DNA from 4 places in the Lysinibacillus sp. SGAir0095 genome. Region 1 is predicted to be linked to each of the others. Evidence: riboswitches for the same ligand, from Rfam matches in the RefSeq annotation. Region 1 holds a riboswitch; each other region holds the start of a gene.
The links. Region 1 has a riboswitch for S-adenosylmethionine ahead of C1N55_RS18060 (bifunctional homocysteine S-methyltransferase/methylenetetrahydrofolate reductase). Riboswitches for the same ligand answer to the same signal wherever they lie in the genome.

Region 1 (5,588 bases):
GACCATCTGCTGTGCGGATTTCACAAGCAGTCCTGATAAACCTACAAAATCTGGTTGTTCCTTTCGAATCGCTTCAATTAAGTCTGCAGGCGTTACTTTGATACCCAGGTCCACTACTTTAAATCCGTTGTTACTCAAGATAATGTCCACAAGGTTTTTCCCAATATCATGAACATCCCCTTTAACGGTAGCTAGAACCACTTTCCCTTTCCCTGAACTTTCTTCATTTTTTTCCATATATTGTTCAAGATGGGCAACAGCTGCTTTCATAACCCCCGCACTTTGCAATACTTCTGCCACGATTAATTGATTGTCGTTAAACAAGCGTCCTACCTCAGCCATCCCAGCCATTAACGGTCCATTAATAATATCCAAAGGTGAATCAAAGATTTTTCTCGCTTCTTCTAAATCAGGGATTAAACCCTCTTTAGTACCTTCAATGATATAATAAGCTAGTCTTTCTTCTACTGTGTCCGGAATATTCTCGACAGACTTTTCTTTCTTTTTATCTCTATAAAAATCAGTAAACACAGCTAGTGTTTCATCATTCGTTTTAAATATTAAATCATTTGCCAATTTAATTTCCTCTTCAGGAATGGATGCATAACGCTCTAGCTTTTCTGTATTCACAATCGCATAGTCCAGTCCAGCCTGTGTACAATGATATAAATACACGGCATTTAACACTTCACGCCCGACTGGAGGTAAACCGAAGGAAACATTACTTACACCTAGTACAGTTAATGTATCGGGGTATTTTTCTTTAATCAAACGGATTCCTTCAATTGTTTCCTCCGCCGCACCAATATATTGTTCGTCACCAGTACCAACCGGGAAAACTAGCGGATCAAAAATAATATCTTCGGGAGCAAGTCCCCATTTCTCTGTTAACAACTGATATGACCTACTTGCAACCTCTAACTTTCTCTTACGGTCTACAGCCATCCCTTTTTCATCAATTGTACCGACCACAACAGATGCCCCAAATTTTTTCACGATTGGCATTACTGCATCAAATCGCTCTTCTCCATCTTCAAGGTTAATGGAATTAATAATCGCTTTACCTTGCGAATATTTTAGCGCTTCTTCAATTACTTTTTCATCGGTTGAATCGATAACTAGAGGCACTTTTACCTTCTTCACAACCTCTTGCATAAAATTCGTCATATCTTCTAATTCATCGCGATCCGGATTGGCTAAGCAAATATCAATTACATGTGCCCCATTTTTTACTTGAGCCCGTGCAATTTCTGCTGCTTCTTCAAATTTACCGTCAATGATTAGCTGCTTAAACTTACGAGAACCTATTACATTCGTGCGTTCTCCTATAAATAATGGACGCATGGAATCATCATATTGCAATGGTTCAATTCCAGACACGACATGCCCATGAGTGTTTGTCGGAATCGGTCTCGGTTCATAGCCTTCTACCGCCTCACGTATCGCCTTGATATGGGCTGGTGTTGTACCACAGCATCCGCCTACAATATTTAACCAGCCTTTTTCTGCAAAACCACGCAATTTGATGGACAAGGAATCAGGCGTTTCATGGTAATGTCCTTCTTCGTCAGGCAGACCAGCATTTGGGTAACAGCTTATGTAACTTGTAGATAATTCCGACAGAGACCGAATATGATCCGTCATAAATTCTGGCCCAGTTGCACAGTTTAAACCAATTGATATCGGTTTAATATGTTCAATCGAAATATAGAACGCATCAATTGTTTGACCTGCTAGAGTTGTTCCCATTGGCTCAATCGTGGCAGAAAGCATGATTGGAAGTTGCTTTCCCGTTTCTTGGAAGGCACGATTTACAGCTAGGGACGCAGCTTTTACATTCAACATATCCTGACTCGTCTCAAGTAAAAGAAGATGTGCCCCCGCTTCTATTAATGCTTTTGCTTGCACATAGAAGTTTTCAGAAAGCTCATCAAATGTTATGCCTCCCGTAACAGATAAGGTTTTTGTCGTAGGCCCAATTGCTCCTGCAACGAACCTTGGCCACTCATCCGTGGAGTATTCTTGTACTGCAGCTAACGCTAGCTCCACTGCACGTTTATTAATTTCTTCGGCTTTTGACCCTAGTCCATATTCATTTAATACTAACGGCGTTGCCCCGAATGTATTGGTACAAATAATATCTGCTCCAGCTTCCAGATAGGCACGATGAATTTTGGATAAAACATCTGGACGGGTTAATAATAAATTTTCATTGCACCCCTCTAACTCTTCTCCACCAAAATCCTCAGCCGTTAGATTTTCCTGCTGCAGCATCGTCCCCATTGCACCATCGATAATTAATATCCTCTTTTGTAATTGTTCTTCTATCCGATGGTTATACATTCGCTTTGACCCCTTTGTTTTGCTCATCAAGTTGATTGATATATTGCATTAATTGTATTGTCATTTCGTATCTAATAAATGGTGTGATTAAATAAATTCCGTTAAAATACTTTGCCGCTGTATCAAGTAGCTCTTTTGCAATTGCAATCCCTTCAGCTGCCTCTTTTACTTTGTCTCCATCACAAGCCTTCATTCTTTCTAATACTTCCTCAGAAAGTTTAATACCCGGCACTTCATGATGTAAGAACTCCGCACTACGGTAGCTCGTTAAAGGCATAATCCCTATATAGATCGGTGCTGAAAGGTGTTTCGTCGCTTCATAAATTTCTTCGATTTTTTCTATTGTATAAACCGGTTGAGAAATAAAATAATCTGCTCCATGCTCAATTTTCTTTTCTAGTCGTGCAACTGCTCGATCAAGTACCCGAACATTTGGATTGAAGGCAGCAGCGACAGAGAAGTTTGCTTTTTTGCGCAACGGTTTACCAGAGAAAGAGATTCCTTCATTTAATTGTTTAATTAACGAGATCAGCTCCATGGAAGACACATCATAAACACTTGTCGCACCCGGAAAATCCCCTACTTTTGTTGGGTCTCCAGTGACAGCTAAAATATCGTGAAAACCAAGTGCGTTTAACCCCATTAAGTGTGATTGTAAACCGATTAGATTCCGATCACGGCATGTTATATGCGGCATTACACGGATTCCATGCTGCAGCTTCAAAATAGAGCCCATCGCGATATTACTGATCCGAGGAGATGCTAATGAATTATCCGCCATCATAATAATGTCGGCACCTTCGCTATAAAGTAATTTTGCACCTTCCACGAAAGCTTCAATCTCTAAATGTCTTGGTGTATCCAGCTCAACAATGACAGAACGTTCCCGTTTTACCTTCTCATGAAGTGGCTCCAAAATACTCGGTTCCGCCTCTTGGATGAAGATTTCTTTTTGTACTACTGCATCCTTCACTTTAATAGGATCTAAACTCTTCAGAAGCTTTTTTGCTGCTTCAATATGCTTTGGAGTTGTACCACAGCATCCACCAATTAGTCGAACACCTTGATTTCTAAGCCTTACAGCTGCTCTTGCAAAATAATCTATTTCTGATTCATAAATAACTCGCCCCTCTTCGATATCTAGCAAAGACGCATTCGGGTAAGCAGATAAAAATGCTTTGTCCGGTAGTTCTACCCCTTCAAAAGCTTGAATGGTATGATGAGGGCCTAAGCGACAATTGACTCCAACAATATCTGCCCCAAGGTCTTGCAGCACTTTAAGAGCATCATTTAGATTCATCCCATTTACCAAAATTCCAGGTTCATGCATCGATACTTGTGCAATGATTGGTAACGATGTTTCCTTACGAAGCAATTTAATCGTTTCTGATAATTCTTCAAAATCATAATAGGTTTCAAGCAACAGTCCATCTACCTTGCCCTCAATTAAGATTTTCGCTTGTTCTTTGATTGCTGCTAGTATTTCTTCAAGTGTTACATCACTTTTACGAACACCACGTATTGCCCCAATCGACCCAAGGATAAATTGGTTCCCTGTCCCTACTGCATTTTTGGCAATGGAAAGTGCTGCCTCATTAATTTCTATCACTTTATCTTCCAAACCATAGCGTGCAAGTTTAATAGCATTTGCTCCGTATGTATTTGTTTGAATAACATCCGCTCCAGCCGTGATATATTCATGATGGATTTTTTCAATCAAATCCGGTCTTATTATATTCATTTCTTCATGGCAATTATCTAAGCCATATGCATACAACAAAGTCCCCATCGCTCCATCAGCTGTTAATACCTTTGACTTTAACGCTTCCAGTAGTCCCATACCGCACACCCCTTATAAATTCAAAAATTTCAGTTTCTTTCATCTGTGAAAATCTAAATTTTTCTCCAATATAAAAAGCCTTCTTACGAGAAGAAGGCTTGAGTCATCATTTTTTGATATCCTTCTCATCTTCCGACTTACGCCAGCTGGATTTAGCACCTTACTTTTAAGTTGGTTGCTGAAGCTTCATCGGGCCAGTCCCTCTGCTTCTCTTGATAAGAGTCTTATTTAGTTTTTAATATGTTAAATCGTATCATATCTTTAAATAACCTTTTCGTCAATATGTTTTCTGATTTTTGAGAAATTACTTCACTTTTGTATTGAGGCTAAACTACCGAGAACTTTATCAGCTGTATGTTTGCCATTTTCAATACAAGCCCCGATTCCTACACCAAAATAAGAGCATCCTGCAATATAGAGATTTGGATAATTTGAATCCAGGTCGACTAATAAAGAGTCCAAAGCTTCCTTATGAGCTAAATCATATTTCGGCATCTTCTCTATCCATTTCGCTAAATTCACTACTATCGGTATCTCTTCTATATTTAGACTTAGCTTCACATCCTCCAATGCAACCCTCGTCAATTCCTCATCTGACATAGCCGCTAGCTCTTCATATCTCGGATTCGTATTCTTGTAGAATAATCTTACAAGCAAATTACCATCTTCAGAAGTGTGCTTCCATTTCCGGCTTGTCCAAGTAGATGCATTACAAACTAGATCACTATTATGCGAAACGATAAACCCTGTCCCGTCCGCAGGTAAAATAGAATCAGGAAGGTCGAAGCCTAAATATATTGTCAAAGCTGATGCATTCGTAAACTTACTTAAGTTCGCATCCATTTCTTCATCATTTAAAACACTTCGAACAACGTTATTCGGAACTGCTAGTACAACCACATCCGCTTGAACAATCTCTCCATTGGAGAAGCTCACTTCGTAAAGAGTACCCGTTTTCTTCACACTCGTTGTCTCGGTATTTTTATAGTATTCGACTTCTGGAAGAAGCTCCTCTAAACGATTGATTAGAGACGAGAGTCCGTTTTTGAAGGAAATAAATTTTTTATTTGCTGCCTTTTCGAATTGTTCTTTATTCGCTTCAAAGCCCTTCATGATGCTACCGTACTTATTTTTATAATCCACTAAATAAGGTAAAGTCGAAGCTAAAGATAACTGATATAAATCACCAGAATAAACACCAGCAAGGACTGGTGCAATTTGTTTTTCAACAATCTCTTTTCCTAAGAAGAACTCTAAAAAGTCACCAATCGAACTTTCTTTTGTAAATCGATCATTAGGGATTTCAGCATCCATTAGTACACGCTGCTTACCTTCATGTGAAATCAAAGTGCTAGCTAGTAATGATTCCATACTCATTGGAATGCCAAAAGTAGACCCTGCAGGA
Region 2 (5,588 bases), 730 kb from region 1:
AGGTAGATCAAATTGATGAATTTATAGAAGAGCATGAGACACTGGGCATGACTTGGCTGACTCCAGAAGAATTAGAAAACCATCCGAATTTAAGTTTCTATATGAAGGACGATGGAATGAAAAAGATGTTACAGGAAGTGAACCATCATGAAAGACAATGGTAGTATCGAGTTGATTAGAAGCTATCCATCCCCAAATCCGAATGTTGCCTTGCAAGAAATCATTTATTGGTCACAGGGGCTTCGAGTAAAGGGGTTATTAGCTAAACCTAAAAAAGAAGGACAGTATGAAGCGTTACTGTATTTACGCGGTGGTCTTCAGTCAATTGGCATGGTCCGTCCATCGAGGATTGCTCAATTTGCAAGTCAAGGCTTGGTTGTGTTTGCGCCTTATTATCGTGGCAACCGAGGCGGCGAAGGTCGAGACGAGATGGCGGGAGAGGACCGTTTTGATGCAGTTAATAGCATGGATATCCTAAAAAAAATGGCCAATGTAAATGAAGTTCATTTATTTGGTTTTTCACGTGGGGGATTAATGGCTTTATGGACTGCTATTTTAAGGGATGACGTCAAATCTATTGTCACTTGGGCTGGAGTATCCGACGTTACATCAATGTATATGGAACGGGTGGACATGCGGAGAACACTAAAAAGAATAATTGGAGGCTCTCCAAATAAAGAACAAGACAAATACGATGAGCGCAATCCTCTTTTAAAGGTGGACATGGTAAATGCACCAGTTCTGATTATTCATGGAACCGAGGATGAGAATGTAAGCATAAACCAATCCTATGATCTTGAACAAAAGTTAATGGATCAAAAGAAACGTGTTGAAACCTGGTATGCATCCGGACTTACTCATCATTATCCACCTGATGTCAATAGAAAAACCGTAAAAGCACTGTGTGAATGGATGAAAACGATCTAGATAAAAATTGGCTCCAACTATTGATTAAAAAATAATAGATTATTCAGCTGTCCCAATAGTTTACGTTGTAGACTTTTGGGACATTGTATTTTAATCTAACAAAAAAAGCAGATTGCTCATGAGCAATCTGCTTTGTAATTGTTTCGGTTTATAAATTAAGCTAAAGGTCCACCCTTTTGCAAGATATCTTCAGAAACGTTCGAGAACTTAGTGAAGTTTTCTTTGAATAGGTTAGATAAGAAAGCAGCCTTTTGATCGTATGCTTCTTTATCCGCCCAAGCAGCACGAGGATCTAATACTTCGCTAGGTACACCTTCAACAGCTGTTGGGATGTGTAAGCCAAAGATAGCATCTTGTGTAGTTTCAACGTTGTTTAGCTTTCCATCAATTGCAGCACGAACCATAGTACGAGTATATGAAAGCTTCATACGAGTGCCGACACCATATTCTCCACCAGTCCATCCAGTGTTTACTAAGAATACTTGTGAGCCGTGTTCATCAATTTTTTCACCTAGCATCTCAGCGTAGCGTGTAGCTGGAAGCGGTAAGAATGGTGATCCGAAGCACGTAGAGAATACTGGCTCAGGAGATGTTACGCCTCGCTCTGTACCAGCTAATTTTGAAGTGAAACCACTTAAGAAGTGATACATCGCTTGTTCTTTTGTTAGTTTACTGATTGGAGGCAACACACCAAAAGCATCAGCAGTTAAAAATACGATTGTTTTTGGATGACCTGCAACAGAAGGCATCACGATATTATCGATAAAGTGAATTGGATACGCAGCACGCGTATTTTCAGTTAAAGAACTGTCATCGTAGTTTGGAATGCGAGATTCTGGGTCTACTACAACGTTTTCTAATACTGTTCCAAAACGAATGGCATTATAAATTTCTGGTTCTTTTTCAGCAGAAAGGTTGATTGTTTTTGCATAGCAACCACCTTCGATGTTGAACACCCCATTATCTGACCAGCCATGCTCGTCATCACCGATTAATTTACGATTAGCATCCGCAGATAAAGTCGTTTTACCTGTACCGGATAAACCAAAGAATAATGCAACATCTCCAGCTTCACCTACGTTTGCAGAGCAATGCATAGAGAAAATATCATTTTCTGGTAATAGGTAGTTCATAATGCCAAAGATTGATTTTTTCATTTCGCCAGCGTATTCAGTACCACCGATTAAGATAATCTTCTTTTCTAAAGAAACGATGATAAATGTTTCAGAAGCTGTACCATCAACAGTAGGATCTGCTTTAAAGTTTGGTGCTGATACGATTGTGAATTCTGCATTATGAGTAGCTAATTCGGTTTCAGTTGGACGGATGAATAATTGATGACAGAATAGATTGTGCCATGCATATTCATTAATTACTTGGATTTGAAGCTGAGAGTCCTTGTCTGCACCAGCATATCCCTTGAATACATACAGCTCATCTTTTTCTTTTAAATAGTTGACAACTTTTACATATAATTTATCAAACACTTCAGCAGAAATCGGGCGGTTAACATTACCCCAGTCGATTTTGTCTTTTGTGCTTTCTTCTTCTACAATATATTTATCTTTAGGAGAACGACCAGTATATTTGCCTGTTTCAGCACTTAATGCACCATCAGCAGTTAATGTAGCTTCTCCACGTTCTGTAGCTTTCTCCACTAATTGTGGTACGGATAATTGAACTTTAATATTTTCGCCGTTTAATAATTCCTTCAGCTCATTAGCAATTTCTACTGAATTCATCGATTAAATACCATCCTTTTTATAGAATTCCCAAAGTCGTGGGAGGTTTGATTATTTTCATAATTAGTATAACACATTGAATTAAATAGTCTATACTAATACAAAAATTATTTTTTAATTTTGAAACTTTAATAGAAATATTCAAAAACGATTGACAAGTGAATATACATTACGTAAGATTTATTCTTGAACGGATACTCTTATCCCGAGTTGGTGGAGGGTCATGGCCCTATGAAGCCCGGCAACCTGCGTTATTCATTTAACGCGATGGTGCCAACCTGATGCAAGGGAATACCCTTGAACGATAAGAGTGAAAGGTAATGTATGTAATCACAATTCCTTTTACTCATGTACTTAACAAGAGTATAAGGAATTTTTTTTTTCGAATTAGAACACAATGATAAGTATAGCATTTCTTTCTATTTTTATCAGTGCCTTTCTAAATCCATGTATTTGTGAAGAGACCGTATATCCATTTTAGAATGTGTTTTTATATCCACAGTATACAGAAATAAAATTTTGATAAATTACTGTGATTGCTGTATGGGTAAGTATTGTTCATTTACTGTTTTATACATAATAATAAAACAATAATTCCAAACTTCCTAACTAAATTTTAAAAAATGGGAGAGGAAGAACAAATAATAAAAGGTAACAGCTGAAATAACGGACTAGTAGAGCGGGTTTAACATGGATAATGAGTACCGTATCAACATCGAGAAAATATCTCGACATAAACTTAGGAGGAAACGAAATGACAAACCGTAGACTGTTTACATCAGAAAGTGTAACAGAAGGACACCCAGACAAAATCTGTGACCAAATTTCTGATGCAATTTTAGATGCAATTTTAAGAGAAGATCCAAATGCTCGTGTAGCTTGTGAGACAACTGTTACAACTGGTTTAGTACTTGTTGCAGGTGAAATCACTACTTCTACATATGTAGATATTAAAGGAATTGTTCGTGATACTGTGGCTGAGATTGGCTATACACGTGGAAAATATGGTTTCGATGCAGAAAACCTAGCTGTGCTAGTAGCTATTGGCGAACAATCACCAGATATTGCTCAAGGAGTTGACCAAGCTTTAGAAGCACGTGAAGGATCATTGACTGATGCTGATATCGAAGCTATTGGAGCAGGTGACCAAGGATTAATGTTCGGGTTTGCATGTAATGAAACTCCAGAATTGATGCCATTGCCAATCAGTCTTGCACATAGATTAGCTCGACGCTTAACAGAAGTGCGAAAATCTGAAGAGCTTGGCTACTTACGTCCAGATGGCAAAACTCAAGTAACAATTGAGTATGATGAAGAAAACAAGCCTGTACGTGTGGATACAATTGTTATTTCAACTCAGCATGATGAAGAAGTATCATTAGACCAAATTCAAGAAGATATTAAAGAAAAGGTTATTAACGTAGTGGTTCCAGAAGAATTAATTGATGCAAACACTAAATACTTTATTAACCCAACTGGCCGTTTTGTTATCGGTGGACCTAAAGGAGATGCCGGTTTAACAGGTCGTAAAATTATTGTTGATACTTACGGTGGCTATGCTCGTCATGGTGGAGGCGCCTTTTCTGGTAAGGATGCAACAAAGGTTGACCGTTCTGCAGCATATGCAGCAAGATACGTGGCAAAAAATATTGTTGCCGCAGGACTTGCTGAACGTGCTGAAGTACAGTTAGCATATGCGATCGGTGTAGCTCGTCCAGTATCGATTGCAATAGATACTTTCGGAACTGGAATTGTGAAGGAAGAGCAATTAGTAGAATGGGTAAGTGAATTATTCGATTTACGTCCTGCTGGCATTATTAAAATGCTTGATCTTCGTAGACCAATTTACAAGCAAACAGCTGCCTATGGACATTTTGGTCGTACAGATTTAGATGTTCCTTGGGAAAATACAGACATTGCTCCTCTTTTAAAAGAAAAAGCTAGTCTTTAATAGTTGTTCTTGCAGGGGAATATAGATAAAACAGGTAGCATTCATAGGAGTGCTACCTGTTTTCATTTGAGGGAAATTCTTGTTCTAGTGGGACGTTATGTAAACGAATTTTGGAGTCGATTTTACTTTTTATAGAGGAATCTACTGCTCCCGTAGCTTCAAATTCAAAATAATACCCATCATTAAAGGTGAAATTGTAGATTTCTTTGCCAGATTCATCATTGGGATACACATGGCCTACTCTTGATAAATCAGACCAATCATAAACTACTTTACTACCAATTAACGGGTTGTACTCAATATAATTTTCATCTAAATAAACATAATGATTGACACCTAATAAAAAGATGCTGCAAAATCCTAAAATAGTTAGAATTATAACAACAATTTTTGTAATAAGCTTTTTAATGAAATATAACAATATTAACGCAATAGAAGCAAAGAAAAACGCTAACGTGTAGACGATTAAATTTTTGCCAAATGATATAAAGGCAATTTTATTTGGGTCTTCAAAAAAAACGACTGATAGAATGGCAGGGGTCAATAACACAAAAATCGGGGCGATGACAATGACAAGTATCGCTAAAACCCAGTAAACACTTTTAGTTTCAAATTGGTTCATCATACGTCTCCTTTATATAGGTAGCTTATGTAAAGCTTTTAGAGTAATGATAAAAAGGTATAAGCTTAATGCGTTATACCTGTAATAATAATAGTAAGACTTTCTACCACTATATGTTGCTATAGTTGAAGTGATTTGTAAATTTGTCCTTTTTCTACATATTCGCGAATGATTCGATCCATATCCTCTCGATCTTCAGCTGTTACTTCACGTACTACCTTGGCTGGTCTGCCCATTGCCAAGCTATACGGAGGTATTTTTTTACCTGGTGGGACAAGGCTGCCTGCTCCAATAAATGCACCTTCTCCAATTTCTGCTCCATCCAAAATGATTGAACCCATTCCAA
Region 3 (5,588 bases), 1.5 Mb from region 1:
AAATAGATTCTTGTCATTTCTACTCCCTTTAAATTGAAATCGTCAGTGAAAGCGCTTTAGAAAAAAATCGGAAGTAAAGTTAACAAAGGTGTGGTTAATGAGTCTCGCAAATATTAAATCATTCTATTAGAGAGGAAGTGGTGATATTCATAGATTCAGTAGTTTTATTTAGGAGGCATTACGAAAAAAAGAATGCATATCGCATCCTTTTTTCATGAATTTATTTAGTTTTCTAAACCATCGACATAACGGCCGTATTTTGGTATTGCAATTTGGTCAAAATCATTTACTAATTTAGTTAAGTTGTCAGTCAACTCACTACCTTTCATCGGTAAACCATGGCCTGTGATGGCGACAGTCGGTTTTAAATCTTTCAGTATCTTTACGGAGTGCCAGGATAGCTTCCAATCAGATGTAAAATAACGCGGCGGACCACTAATTTCCTTTTCCTGTACCAGAACTTTAAAGAGGGATTCCTGTTTAACCGTTACAAAAGCATCACCAGCAATCAATGCACTATCTGTTTCCCTAAAGAAGGAAACATGTCCAGGAGAATGCCCAGGTGTATGCACCCATTTCCAATCCTTTAGCACCGGGATTGAACCATCACTAGGCAAAGGTTTTACATGGTGTCCTAAATTGATTGGCTCGTTCGGAAAATAAGGAGAAATCCTTGCAATAAGTCCACCTTCCACGCTTGAGTCAGCTTCAGGATAGCTCTTTTGCCCTGTTAAATATGGAATTTCTAATTCATGGGCATAAACGGGGACATTCCAATGCTCGACTAACTCGATTATTGCCCCTACATGATCAAAATGCCCATGGGTTAACACAATGCCGTTTGGACGTGCATTTGATCCGAAGCGCTTTTCAGCTTCTTTAATAATCGTATTAACGGATTTGGGCATCCCTGCATCAACTAAAGTCCACCCTGTCGGATTGTTCGGTTCGCCAATCATACACAAATTGACAACCTGAACAGTAAATGAATAAATATCAGGCATAATCTCTTGACCTTTTCCACTAGAAACTGATGACATAGGAATATATTTATAATCCTCACCATAATTCATTTGTTCAGACAAATTTTTGCCTCCTTCCAATAGTATTTTTTCTATAAAAATAATCCCTATTCATTCCAAAATGATAAAAACCCACAATATTTGGGGATAAGTAGTTTTAGGAGACTTTGATAAACCAGAAAAAGTTTGATGAGATCCATCGACTATTGGAAAAAATTAAATTCATACAGTGGTTTGCCCACAAAAAAACCATGTGTTTCAAACACATGGCTCACTTGTTAAATATGGAACTCAATTGTATCTTCTACATAGTGCCAATCAAATGGAGTTTCTTGGTATACATAATAGTTTAACCAATTGTAGAAAAGAAGATATGAATGGGCACGCCAACTATTTTTAGGCGTATTCTTTGGATCATTATTCGGGAAGTAATTCACAGGAATGTCTACCGTGTCCCCTTTTTCTACATCACGTGCATATTCATCCGCCAATGTTGTCGCATCGTATTCTAAATGGCCAGTAATCATAATATGCTTTGTGTCTTTTGATTGTACGATGAAGGGACCCGCTTCTTCTGAATAGCTAAGTAACAGTAAATCTGGATGATTTTGTACTTCCTCTAGCGAAACAGAAGTATGACGAGAATGCGGTGCAACATATTCATCGCTAAATCCACGCACTAAGTCAACTGTTAGGTCAGTAATGACATGGGAATAAACACCCGAGCATTTTTTAGGAAGCTCGAACTTCCCGATATTGAAATGTTTATATAGGGCAGCCTGCGCTCCCCAACAAATATACATACAGGAAGTAACATTAAGTTGAGCCCAGTCCATGATTTGGGATATTTCTTCCCAATAACTAACCTCTTCAAATTCCATTCGTTCCACTGGTGCTCCTGTAATTATCATCCCATCAAAACGCCGGTGCTTTATTTCATGAAAAGTTTTGTAAAAAGTATCTAGATGTGATCTTGATACATTTCTTGAAGCATACGTAGCTGTGTTTAGAAATGTCACGTTTGTTTGTAATGGTGTGTTCCCTAAAAGGCGTAATAACTGTAGCTCCGTTTTTTCTTTTTCAGGCATCAAGTTACACACTAAGATGTTTAATGGTCGGATTTGTTGTGTACTTGCACGGTCTTCTTCCATGACGAAAATTTTCTCTTTACGCAATATTTCTCCTGCAGGCAAATTCTTTGGTATATTGATAGGCATTCTTGTTCCCCCATTTCTTAACATGCCGAATTCATCTAAATCAGACAAATAAAAAACCTCTCATTCCAGCGTGAGAATGAGAGGGTATTAGTTATACGCGCACTCTTATCTCCCAAGACATAAGTCTTGCTGGAATTAGCACCTTTCTAACGATGTTAGAGGTTGCTGAAGCTTCATTGGGCCATATCCCTCTGCTTCTCTTGATAAGATAGATGAAATTATTTAAATATTAACATAGAGAATAAATATTTGCAATATTCCATATTTCTATTTTATAAATTAATATTACATTTTTGAAATCAAAAGAATTTTCCTATTGTCGTGTCAATTTATCTCGCCATGTTGATTTGTCAGTTTCTTGGATGAGTTGCTCTAAAGTTTCATCCCATTTGCTCGTTAAAGTATTCCATACGCGAGTAGAAAATAAATCTTTTACTTCATCATAAAGCAAAAATTCGATACATGGCACATCATTGACTTGGACATTTTCTACAGAATCGATAGATGTGATAAAAAGTTTTGCTTGTTCTTCCTCAGGTTCTTCAATTTCTTCTTTTTGAGACTGCAGCTCCTTGATCACAAGGTGATCCTCAAAGCTTAACTCAGTATCTTGTACTTGATAACGGAAAATTTTCTCTGGAAAATCTTCAAATTCGAGAACTTCTTCTATATCGCCCTTTAAAAAACTTCTATGAGTCGGGCTATAAAGAAGCTCGGTTGAAGTTCCATCCTGCTCCTCTTCAAAAACTCCATTCTCAAACTGTTTCTGCCCTTTTTCCGTTAATAGGAAGTAGTCATCTACTTTTGCAATTAGGTTGGTCTTTTGCATTTTTGATAACAAATCCTCTACAAAAAGTTGTTCTACCAGGAGAATTTCACTAATTTGTTCAGCACTTTCAAATTTTGTATCTTTCAGTGAAAGAAAAAGCATTTTCATTAGAATATCCATTTTTGTTCGAATGACTGGTTTATAGGTGACATTTAAGGTATGCACCGGAACACACCAAGTATCAGATTGAAGTATTGAAACTTCCGTTTTTTGTGTAAGTTCTAACTCAAGCGATTTCTGTAAGGAATGTAGTTCCATTTTTCCTCCTTAAATTTACGAAATGTAACTCTCGATTGTATTTCGATAACCGTCTTGGGACTTCACAGTATTTAATAGTGTTTTATACATTTTGCGAGTTTCTTCTTTTTTCGGACGATTCACAAACATTTCTGTACTTCCAATTAATACAAGTAATTCTCTTGCTCGCGATAAAGCAACATTTAAACGACGATAATCTTTGGCAAATCCGATATCACCATATTTATTATCATTATTACGAACCATACTCACCAAAATCACATCCATCTCCATCCCCTGGAATTTATCGACAGAACCAGTTCGGATGTGTAAATGAGGGAGGTTTAGTTCCTGTTCAATAAGTCGATCAATTCGTTTTACCTGGGCAGCATAGAAACTAATAACCCCAATTGATTTTAAATCATCTTCAGGAATTAACCCTTCCGCTTTTGCATTGGCCGTAGCTTCATTTAAATCAATTAGCATGTTTCGGATAACATTGATCTCCGATTCATTTAGTAAACTTGCGCCTTCTTTTAATAGTTCCTCGAAGAATTCTTGCTTGTTCGGGATATCCACCCATAATAGATGTTCTTTTCGCTTAATGAATGGACTATCCAATTTATGATCACGTATAGCATCTGAATCTGGAAGACCACATTGTAAGGAATCATTTCCATATTCATAGAAAGGTGAAATAGTTTTCATAATGTTCTCATGCATACGGTATTGAATTGCAAGCATTTTCTTATTGGATGCTGGCAGGTTTTTATATAAACGTTCAAAAAGAGATTCTTCAAGAAGCTTTTCTAATTCACGTTTTTCTTCAAAGGTATTACTTTCTTTGATAACGGTTTCCAATGTTTCTTCAAATGTATCATCACCGATTAGTGGCGGTAGCTGATGGTGGTCACCAACTAGAACAACCTTTTTCCCTTTGAGCATTGGCAACAGTAGTTCTGGAGGCGTTGCTTTAGATACTTCATCAATAATAACCACATCAAAAATCGGATAATTCTCCATAAACTCTTTATTGGCAGAAGCAACACATGTTGTCCCAATTACATTTGCATGTTTTACATAAAGTTTTCGAATTTCGTCCAAGTCATGTTCTGTTGCTTGTTCAAGTAGAGCCTTCCATTGAAGCTGCATATTTTTAGCAACTGGAAGCATTTCGATCTTCTTATGTAATTTTTCGATATCTTGCTCTACTTGTTCCATTCTGGTCTTTGTTTTTTCAAGTTCTAGTTCAGGATTTTGCTTCGTAATTTGCTCTAATTGCTCCCCTTCTTTTTCAAGCTGAATTCCTTTAGAGTTAAGCTCTTTTAATTGGGCAATAGTCTCTTTCAAAACGGATTCACCAGTAGTGATTTGCTCCTGTAGGCTTTCAAGCTCAAGCTGTTTTTTCGATTCTTGGTTTTTTAGTCCATCGATTTTTTCTTTATTTTGCTCGAGCTCCATTATTTCTTTTTCCAATACATCACGAACAGTTTGAATTTCTGCGATTGAAGGAATAGACTCAATTTCCTGTATTGTGAATTCAAAGGTTTGGAGTTGTGCTTTATATTGAGCTTGTCTGGCAATTAGATTTTCTTCATTTGTTTTTAACGAAAGCATAGCACTTTGATCAATTCCACCTTGCTGCAGCATTTGATCAACCATATCTTCTTTGATTTTATTAAAAACTAATAGCGATTCATCAATCAAAGCGCGATAACGATGGGCTAATTCATTTAAGACGAGTCTTCTTATATAAAGACCTTGAATGGAACGAACCCCATTGTCTTTATTAATCTTCTTTTGCGCAAAGGCACGGCTTAGCTTCGTTAAAAATTCATCAATTTCTTGTAGAGAATAATGATGATTTACCGGTAAATCCGGTGCTTGTACTTGGATTCCAAGAGCAGATCTACTATACTCAATTGCTTTATCTAACCGAGTTGAAATTTCATTAATTGATTTGAAGCCTATCAATTGTTCATGAATTTTTTCCATGTCAGAAAATAGTCGATTTAGGACGTACCCTCTACGTATTTGATTATTTTCTATGAACGATTCGACTTCATGCACCTTTTTTAAGGCTTGTACTTCTTGTATAGTTGCATCCATCATGCTACTGCGCTCTTCAAAGCTTTTTCTTTGGCCTTTGACCCCATCTAACTGTAACTCAATTGTTTCAAGCTCGGATTTCACTTGAATATATTCAAGCATTCTTTGACTTTTTTCAATATTGTTTTTTGCTTTTTGAACCTCTTCATCGATAGTAGTGGCAGTACCAATCGC
Region 4 (5,588 bases), 630 kb from region 1:
GATGCCCGTTTTTTAATTGAATAGTATATGTACCAGGTACACAAACTATTCTAACTATTCAGAATTGTGTGTGTACCTGGTACGCTATGAATTATTTATGTACCTGATACACATACAATACACACACAAGAATTCTCTGATATACTTTAGTTAGATGAAATTAATGATTGGTGAAGGAGCTTGTTAATGGTGCTTAAATTGATTCAATATCCGCGTTGTACAACTTGTAAGAAAGCAGAAAAATGGTTGAAGGACAATGATATTCACTTTGAAGCGATTCATATTGTGGAACAGACCCCATCGAAAGAAGAATTAAAAACAATCTGGGAAAAAAGTGAGCTTCCTTTAAAAAAGTTTTTTAATACATCTGGTATGAAGTATAAAGAATTGGGCTTAAAAGATAAATTAAGTTCAATGTCAGAAGATGAACAGCTGAAATTATTGGCTTCTGACGGCATGTTGATCAAAAGACCGCTTGTGACAGATGGAGAAAAAGTTACTTTAGGCTTTAAAGAGTCTGACTTCATCGAATCTTGGAAATAAAGCCATACTCTATCTTGTTTTTGGTTATGAAATATGTCAAACTTATCATGTATGAATTACATATATTTGGAGGGGTTTTTAGTGAGCACACCGAAAGATTTACGTTACTCTAAAGAACACGAATGGGTAAAAGTTGAAGATGGAAAAGTACGCATTGGAATTACACACTTTGCACAATCTGAACTTGGCGATATTGTATTCGTTGAACTTCCACAAGTTGGCGACGAAATTCAATTAAACGAACCATTCGGTAGTGTGGAATCTGTAAAAACAGTTTCAGAACTATACGCACCAATTTCAGGTAAAGTGGTTGAAATCAATAGCGAGCTTGAAGATAGTCCAGAATTTGTAAATGAATCACCTTATGAACAAGCTTGGATGATAGTAATTGAACCGGCTGATCTTTCAGAAGTGGAAGCTTTATTAACTCCTGAGCAATATGATGAATTAATTGACGCATAATATGAATATGATATAAAAAGAAAACGCCAGAAAACCACTGGCGTTTTTTTTACAATCTAAATATAATAAATAACCATATCTTTTATTTCACTGATCATTTGTAGACAGTCTCACAAAATCAGTGAGAAAAGACATCGATTTTCACTAATGAAAACCGTGCTTTTCAATCATTATCCTTATGCATATTTGAAGACGTTATTTAGCTGTGTTACTACAAATCGTGGGGTGAAGCAAATGATAGTTGATAAGTGTATAATTGTTGAGGGTCGATCGGATAAGTTAAACATTGCACCAATCTTTGCTGAGGATGTTAAAATTATTTGTACGAATGGTACGATTAGTGAGGATGCCTTATTAGATCTTCTGGAACCATTTGAAGAATGTAAACTCTATACGTTATTTGATGCGGATAATTCAGGAGAAAAGTTGAGAAAGCTAACAAAAAGAATTTATTCTGAGGCTGTTCATCTTTTCATACCTCGAACATATATCGAAGTGGCGAATGCTCCTAAAAAAGTGTTGGCAAATTTGTTAAGTGATGCCAAATTCTCGGTGCATAAGCAATATTTATCTTCATCAATTGAGACGTAAATAGTTGTATTATTACCTAAACGAACGAGTAGGATGATGGTTAATGAAAGAATGGACAATTGAAAATTGGGCGCAACAACAGGAGAAAAATTCCTTAGTTGCCTTTTATCTATATACGCCGATGTGTGGAACTTGTGCTGTCGCATCGAAAATGATGGATGTTATCGAAAACCTTTTGCCAGATTTACCTCTAGGCAAGGCAAATATTAATTACTTAGGAAATTTAGCAATGGATTATCAAATTGAAAGTGTTCCATGTTTACTAATCAGTGAAAATGGAAATGTCGAAAAAGTATATGCTTTCCAATCTGTACCATTCCTCTATGAGAAGTTGAAAAAAAGTGTTGACGCATAGAGAACTAACATGGTAAAGTAACATCCATAATCTAAAATTTAATATCGTAACTCTTATAAAGAGCGGTGGAGGGAAGTGCCCTATGAAGCCCGGCAACCATCACATTTTGTGAAAAGGTGCCAAGTCACGCGAAGTGGATACTTTGGAAGATAAGAGAACGGTTAACGTAAACAATACAGTTACGTTCCCTTCTACTTGTCTTGGTAGAAGGGATTTTTTGTTTTCAAATAATTGCTAGATTATAAATTTCACAATCGCTAAATGGGTAAACTGAAAATACCTTCAAGTATAGATATAAGAATACATAGTTACGGTTCGCTATAGAACGCATAGTAAGGAGTCGCATATGATTGAACTTAAAGACATATCGAAAATATATAAAACAAAAAATGGAGAGATAACAGCTGTCAAGGATGTTAATTTATCCATTAACAAAGGTGAAATATTTGGAATTATCGGTTATAGTGGCGCAGGAAAAAGTACAATGATTCGTTTACTTAACGGTCTGGAAAAACCTTCCACAGGGACGGTAGAAGTGAATGGTCAGGTAATTTCTTCTATTTCAGGTTCGCTGCTTCGCCAAGCAAGACAAAAAATCAGTATGATTTTCCAGCATTTCAATCTGCTATGGTCGCGTACAGTTGCAGAGAACATTGCTTTTCCATTAGAAATTGCAGGAGTTTCGAAGGCAGAACGAACAAAACGTGTGAAAGAGTTAATCGATTTGGTTGGTTTAACTGGAAGAGAGAATGCTTACCCATCTCAATTATCGGGTGGTCAAAAGCAGCGTGTGGGGATTGCAAGAGCCCTTGCAAATAATCCGGAAGTATTGCTTTGCGATGAGGCAACAAGTGCCCTTGATCCAGAAACAACGGATGCAATTTTGGAATTATTGCTAGACATCAATAAGCGTCTCGGGCTAACGATTGTACTTATTACACATGAAATGCATGTCATTCGCAAAATTTGTCGACGTGTAGCGGTAATGGAAGCTGGACAAGTAGTTGAATCGGGAGAAGTGCTACAGGTCTTCCAAAATCCACAAGCTGAAATCACTAAGAATTTCGTGATGCAGGTTTCTGGAACAAAAGAATCCAAGGAATCAATCGAGCAAATTCTAGTCAACTACCCAACAGGGAAACTAGTGAAACTGACGTTTATTGGGAATAAAACGGAACAGCCAGTCATTTCACAAATTATTAAGGAATTTGATGTTGAAGTGAATATTGTTCACGGAAATATTACACAAACTACAAGTGGCCCATATGGAACATTAATTGTACAAATCGATGGGAAACCAAATCAGGTTGAAGAAGCATTTAAACTTTTAGAGACGAGAGAAATTCAAGCGGAGGTGATTGACCATGTTTAATCAATTATTTCCGAATGTTGATTGGGTAAAATTGTGGGAAGCTACCTACGAGACATTATATATGACGGTAATTTCTACAGGAGTAACCTTTGTACTTGGACTAGCAATTGGAATATTGCTGTTTTTGACAAGCCCACACCAAATTTGGGCAAATAAAATGGTTAATTTATTAACAGGATCTCTTGTTAATATATTCAGATCTATCCCATTTATCGTATTAATTATTCTTTTAATTCCGTTTACAAAATTCCTGCTTGGAACAATCCGAGGAGTTGAGGCAGCATTACCTGCACTTATTATTGGGGCTGGACCATTTTATGCTCGACTAGTATTAATCGCCTTAAGAGAAATTGATAAAGGTGTCATTGAAGCGGCTCGATCAATGGGAGCGAAAACTTCAACAATTATTTGGAAGGTATTAATTCCAGAATCCCTACCAGCATTATTTTCTGGTATTACGGTGACTGCAGTGGCATTAGTTGGATACACGGCAATGGCTGGAATTATCGGAGCTGGCGGATTAGGAAACCTGGCATTTATTGATGGCTTCCAACGTAGCCGTGATGATGTAACGCTTATGGCAACGATTGTCATTTTATTAATCGTGTTTATTCTTCAATTTATTGGAGACTTTATAACAACAAAGACTGATAAACGTTAACAACTATTTTTTGGTAATTGGTGCTGACGGTTTGGCCGTTCACATATAGAAGAAACAGGAGAAAAGGAGAAAGACTATATGAAGAAATTTTTATCATTCTTATTATTATCAGTAGTTGTACTTGCATTAGCTGCATGTGGAACTGCTAAAGAAGAGGAAACAAATACTTCTACAAATGGGTCTGCAGATGGAGAGGCAACTGAACAGAAAGAATCAGTAACTTTAAAGGTTGGTGCTTCTAACGGGTTACATGATTTAATCTTAGAGCAAGCAAAACCAATTTTAGCTGAAGAAGGAATCGAATTAGAAATCGAACCTTACCAAGACTATGTAATGCCTAACCAAGATTTAGATTCTAAAGAATTAGATGCAAACTATTTCCAACACATTCCTTATCTTGAAACTGAAATTGCTGAAAAAGGCTATGATTTCGTTAATGCTGGTGGCATCCATATTGAACCAATCGGAATTTACTCACAAAAATATAAATCTTTAGACGAACTTCCGGATGGCGCTACAATAATTATCTCAAACTCAGTATCTGACCAAGGGCGTATTTTATCTCTTCTAGAAGCTAAAGGGTTAATCACTCTAGCTGATGGAATCGATAAAACGGTAGCTACAGTAGATGATATCGTTGAAAACCCTAAAAATTTAGAGATTGACGCTAGCTCAGCTCCTGAAATGCTAGTAACGTATTATGAAGAAGGCGAAGGGGATGCTGTAGTAATCAACTCGAACTTCGCAATCGATGCAGATATTAATCCTTTAGAAGATTCAATTGCCATTGAAGGCTCAGAATCTCCATATGTAAACGTAATTGCAGTTCGTGCTGAAGACAAAGATAACGAAGCAATCAAACGCTTAGTTGAAGTACTGCACTCTGACGCAATCCAACAATTCATCATTGATGAGTGGGGCGGCGCTGTAGTACCGGTAAACGAATAATTTGAATTGGTGAGGAAAATGATTTTTTCCTCACCGTTTTTTTATTTTAAAGATACTTGAGAGAAAAATTAATGAACTGCATTTGGGAAGGGAAATTGGCTAGATATGCATTACATAAAAGTAATGAACACACGTCAATGCAAATTGACATGTTCTATCCCCTTTTGAAGCAAATTTAGACGTAACTCACAAGAGATATACTCTATAAATAACCACATAAAAAACACCCAGAAGCTAATATAGCTCTGGGCATTCATTTCACATCGAACCTCTATAAAAATTGATTCAACCTTGAGAAAAAGTTCTCGATGAATTTCAAAAATACTTGTTCAGAAGGTCCCAGTTCACGGTTTGTAGGATAGATGACGCCTACAGTTCGTGTAATAGTTGGATTTTCAATCGCCATCTTCACGGTGAAGCGAGGGGTAGAATCATAAAGTGAGCTTTCAGGAAGTAGAGTAATTCCAATACCGGCAGCCACTAACCCTTTTAAAGCGTCCATATCCTCGCCTACAGAAGTAATGCTTGGTACGAATCCTGCCGCTTTACAAGCATCTACAACCACTTTATTCAAAATATAGCCTTCTGGGAAAAGAACAAAATTCTCTTTTCGGATATCTGGCAGAACGATTTTTTTAGCATTTGCTAATGGATGG

Region 2: another riboswitch for S-adenosylmethionine. It lies ahead of metK (methionine adenosyltransferase); the one in region 1 lies ahead of C1N55_RS18060 (bifunctional homocysteine S-methyltransferase/methylenetetrahydrofolate reductase).
Region 3: another riboswitch for S-adenosylmethionine. It lies ahead of metA (homoserine O-acetyltransferase MetA); the one in region 1 lies ahead of C1N55_RS18060 (bifunctional homocysteine S-methyltransferase/methylenetetrahydrofolate reductase).
Region 4: another riboswitch for S-adenosylmethionine. It lies ahead of C1N55_RS15160 (methionine ABC transporter ATP-binding protein); the one in region 1 lies ahead of C1N55_RS18060 (bifunctional homocysteine S-methyltransferase/methylenetetrahydrofolate reductase).

The regions. Positions count from the first base shown of each region.
Region 1 covers NZ_CP028083.1:3,674,819-3,680,406, forward strand. Annotated here, with positions in the region: gene metH (methionine synthase) at 1-2,343, opposite strand, end outside; gene C1N55_RS18060 (bifunctional homocysteine S-methyltransferase/methylenetetrahydrofolate reductase) at 2,336-4,183, opposite strand; SAM riboswitch class I at 4,306-4,405, opposite strand; gene hemG (protoporphyrinogen oxidase) at 4,493-5,588, opposite strand, start outside.
Region 2 covers NZ_CP028083.1:2,942,467-2,948,054, reverse strand. Annotated here, with positions in the region: gene C1N55_RS14500 (NUDIX hydrolase) at 1-164, shown strand, start outside; gene C1N55_RS14495 (alpha/beta hydrolase family protein) at 148-927, shown strand; gene pckA (phosphoenolpyruvate carboxykinase (ATP)) at 1,083-2,669, opposite strand; SAM riboswitch class I at 2,867-2,980, shown strand; gene metK (methionine adenosyltransferase) at 3,424-4,620, shown strand; gene C1N55_RS14480 (hypothetical protein) at 4,673-5,242, opposite strand; gene C1N55_RS14475 (gamma carbonic anhydrase) at 5,362-5,588, opposite strand, start outside.
Region 3 covers NZ_CP028083.1:2,141,575-2,147,162, forward strand. Annotated here, with positions in the region: gene C1N55_RS10520 (MBL fold metallo-hydrolase) at 225-1,085, opposite strand; gene metA (homoserine O-acetyltransferase MetA) at 1,301-2,239, opposite strand; SAM riboswitch class I at 2,342-2,449, opposite strand; gene C1N55_RS10530 (hypothetical protein) at 2,553-3,326, opposite strand; gene C1N55_RS10535 (DEAD/DEAH box helicase) at 3,342-5,588, opposite strand, start outside.
Region 4 covers NZ_CP028083.1:3,043,650-3,049,237, reverse strand. Annotated here, with positions in the region: gene C1N55_RS15180 (arsenate reductase family protein) at 187-543, shown strand; gene gcvH (glycine cleavage system protein GcvH) at 625-1,005, shown strand; gene C1N55_RS15170 (toprim domain-containing protein) at 1,240-1,596, shown strand; gene C1N55_RS15165 (thioredoxin family protein) at 1,640-1,951, shown strand; SAM riboswitch class I at 2,002-2,107, shown strand; gene C1N55_RS15160 (methionine ABC transporter ATP-binding protein) at 2,298-3,323, shown strand; gene C1N55_RS15155 (methionine ABC transporter permease) at 3,316-3,984, shown strand; gene C1N55_RS15150 (MetQ/NlpA family ABC transporter substrate-binding protein) at 4,063-4,932, shown strand; gene C1N55_RS15145 (glutamate biosynthesis transcriptional regulator GltC) at 5,204-5,588, opposite strand, start outside.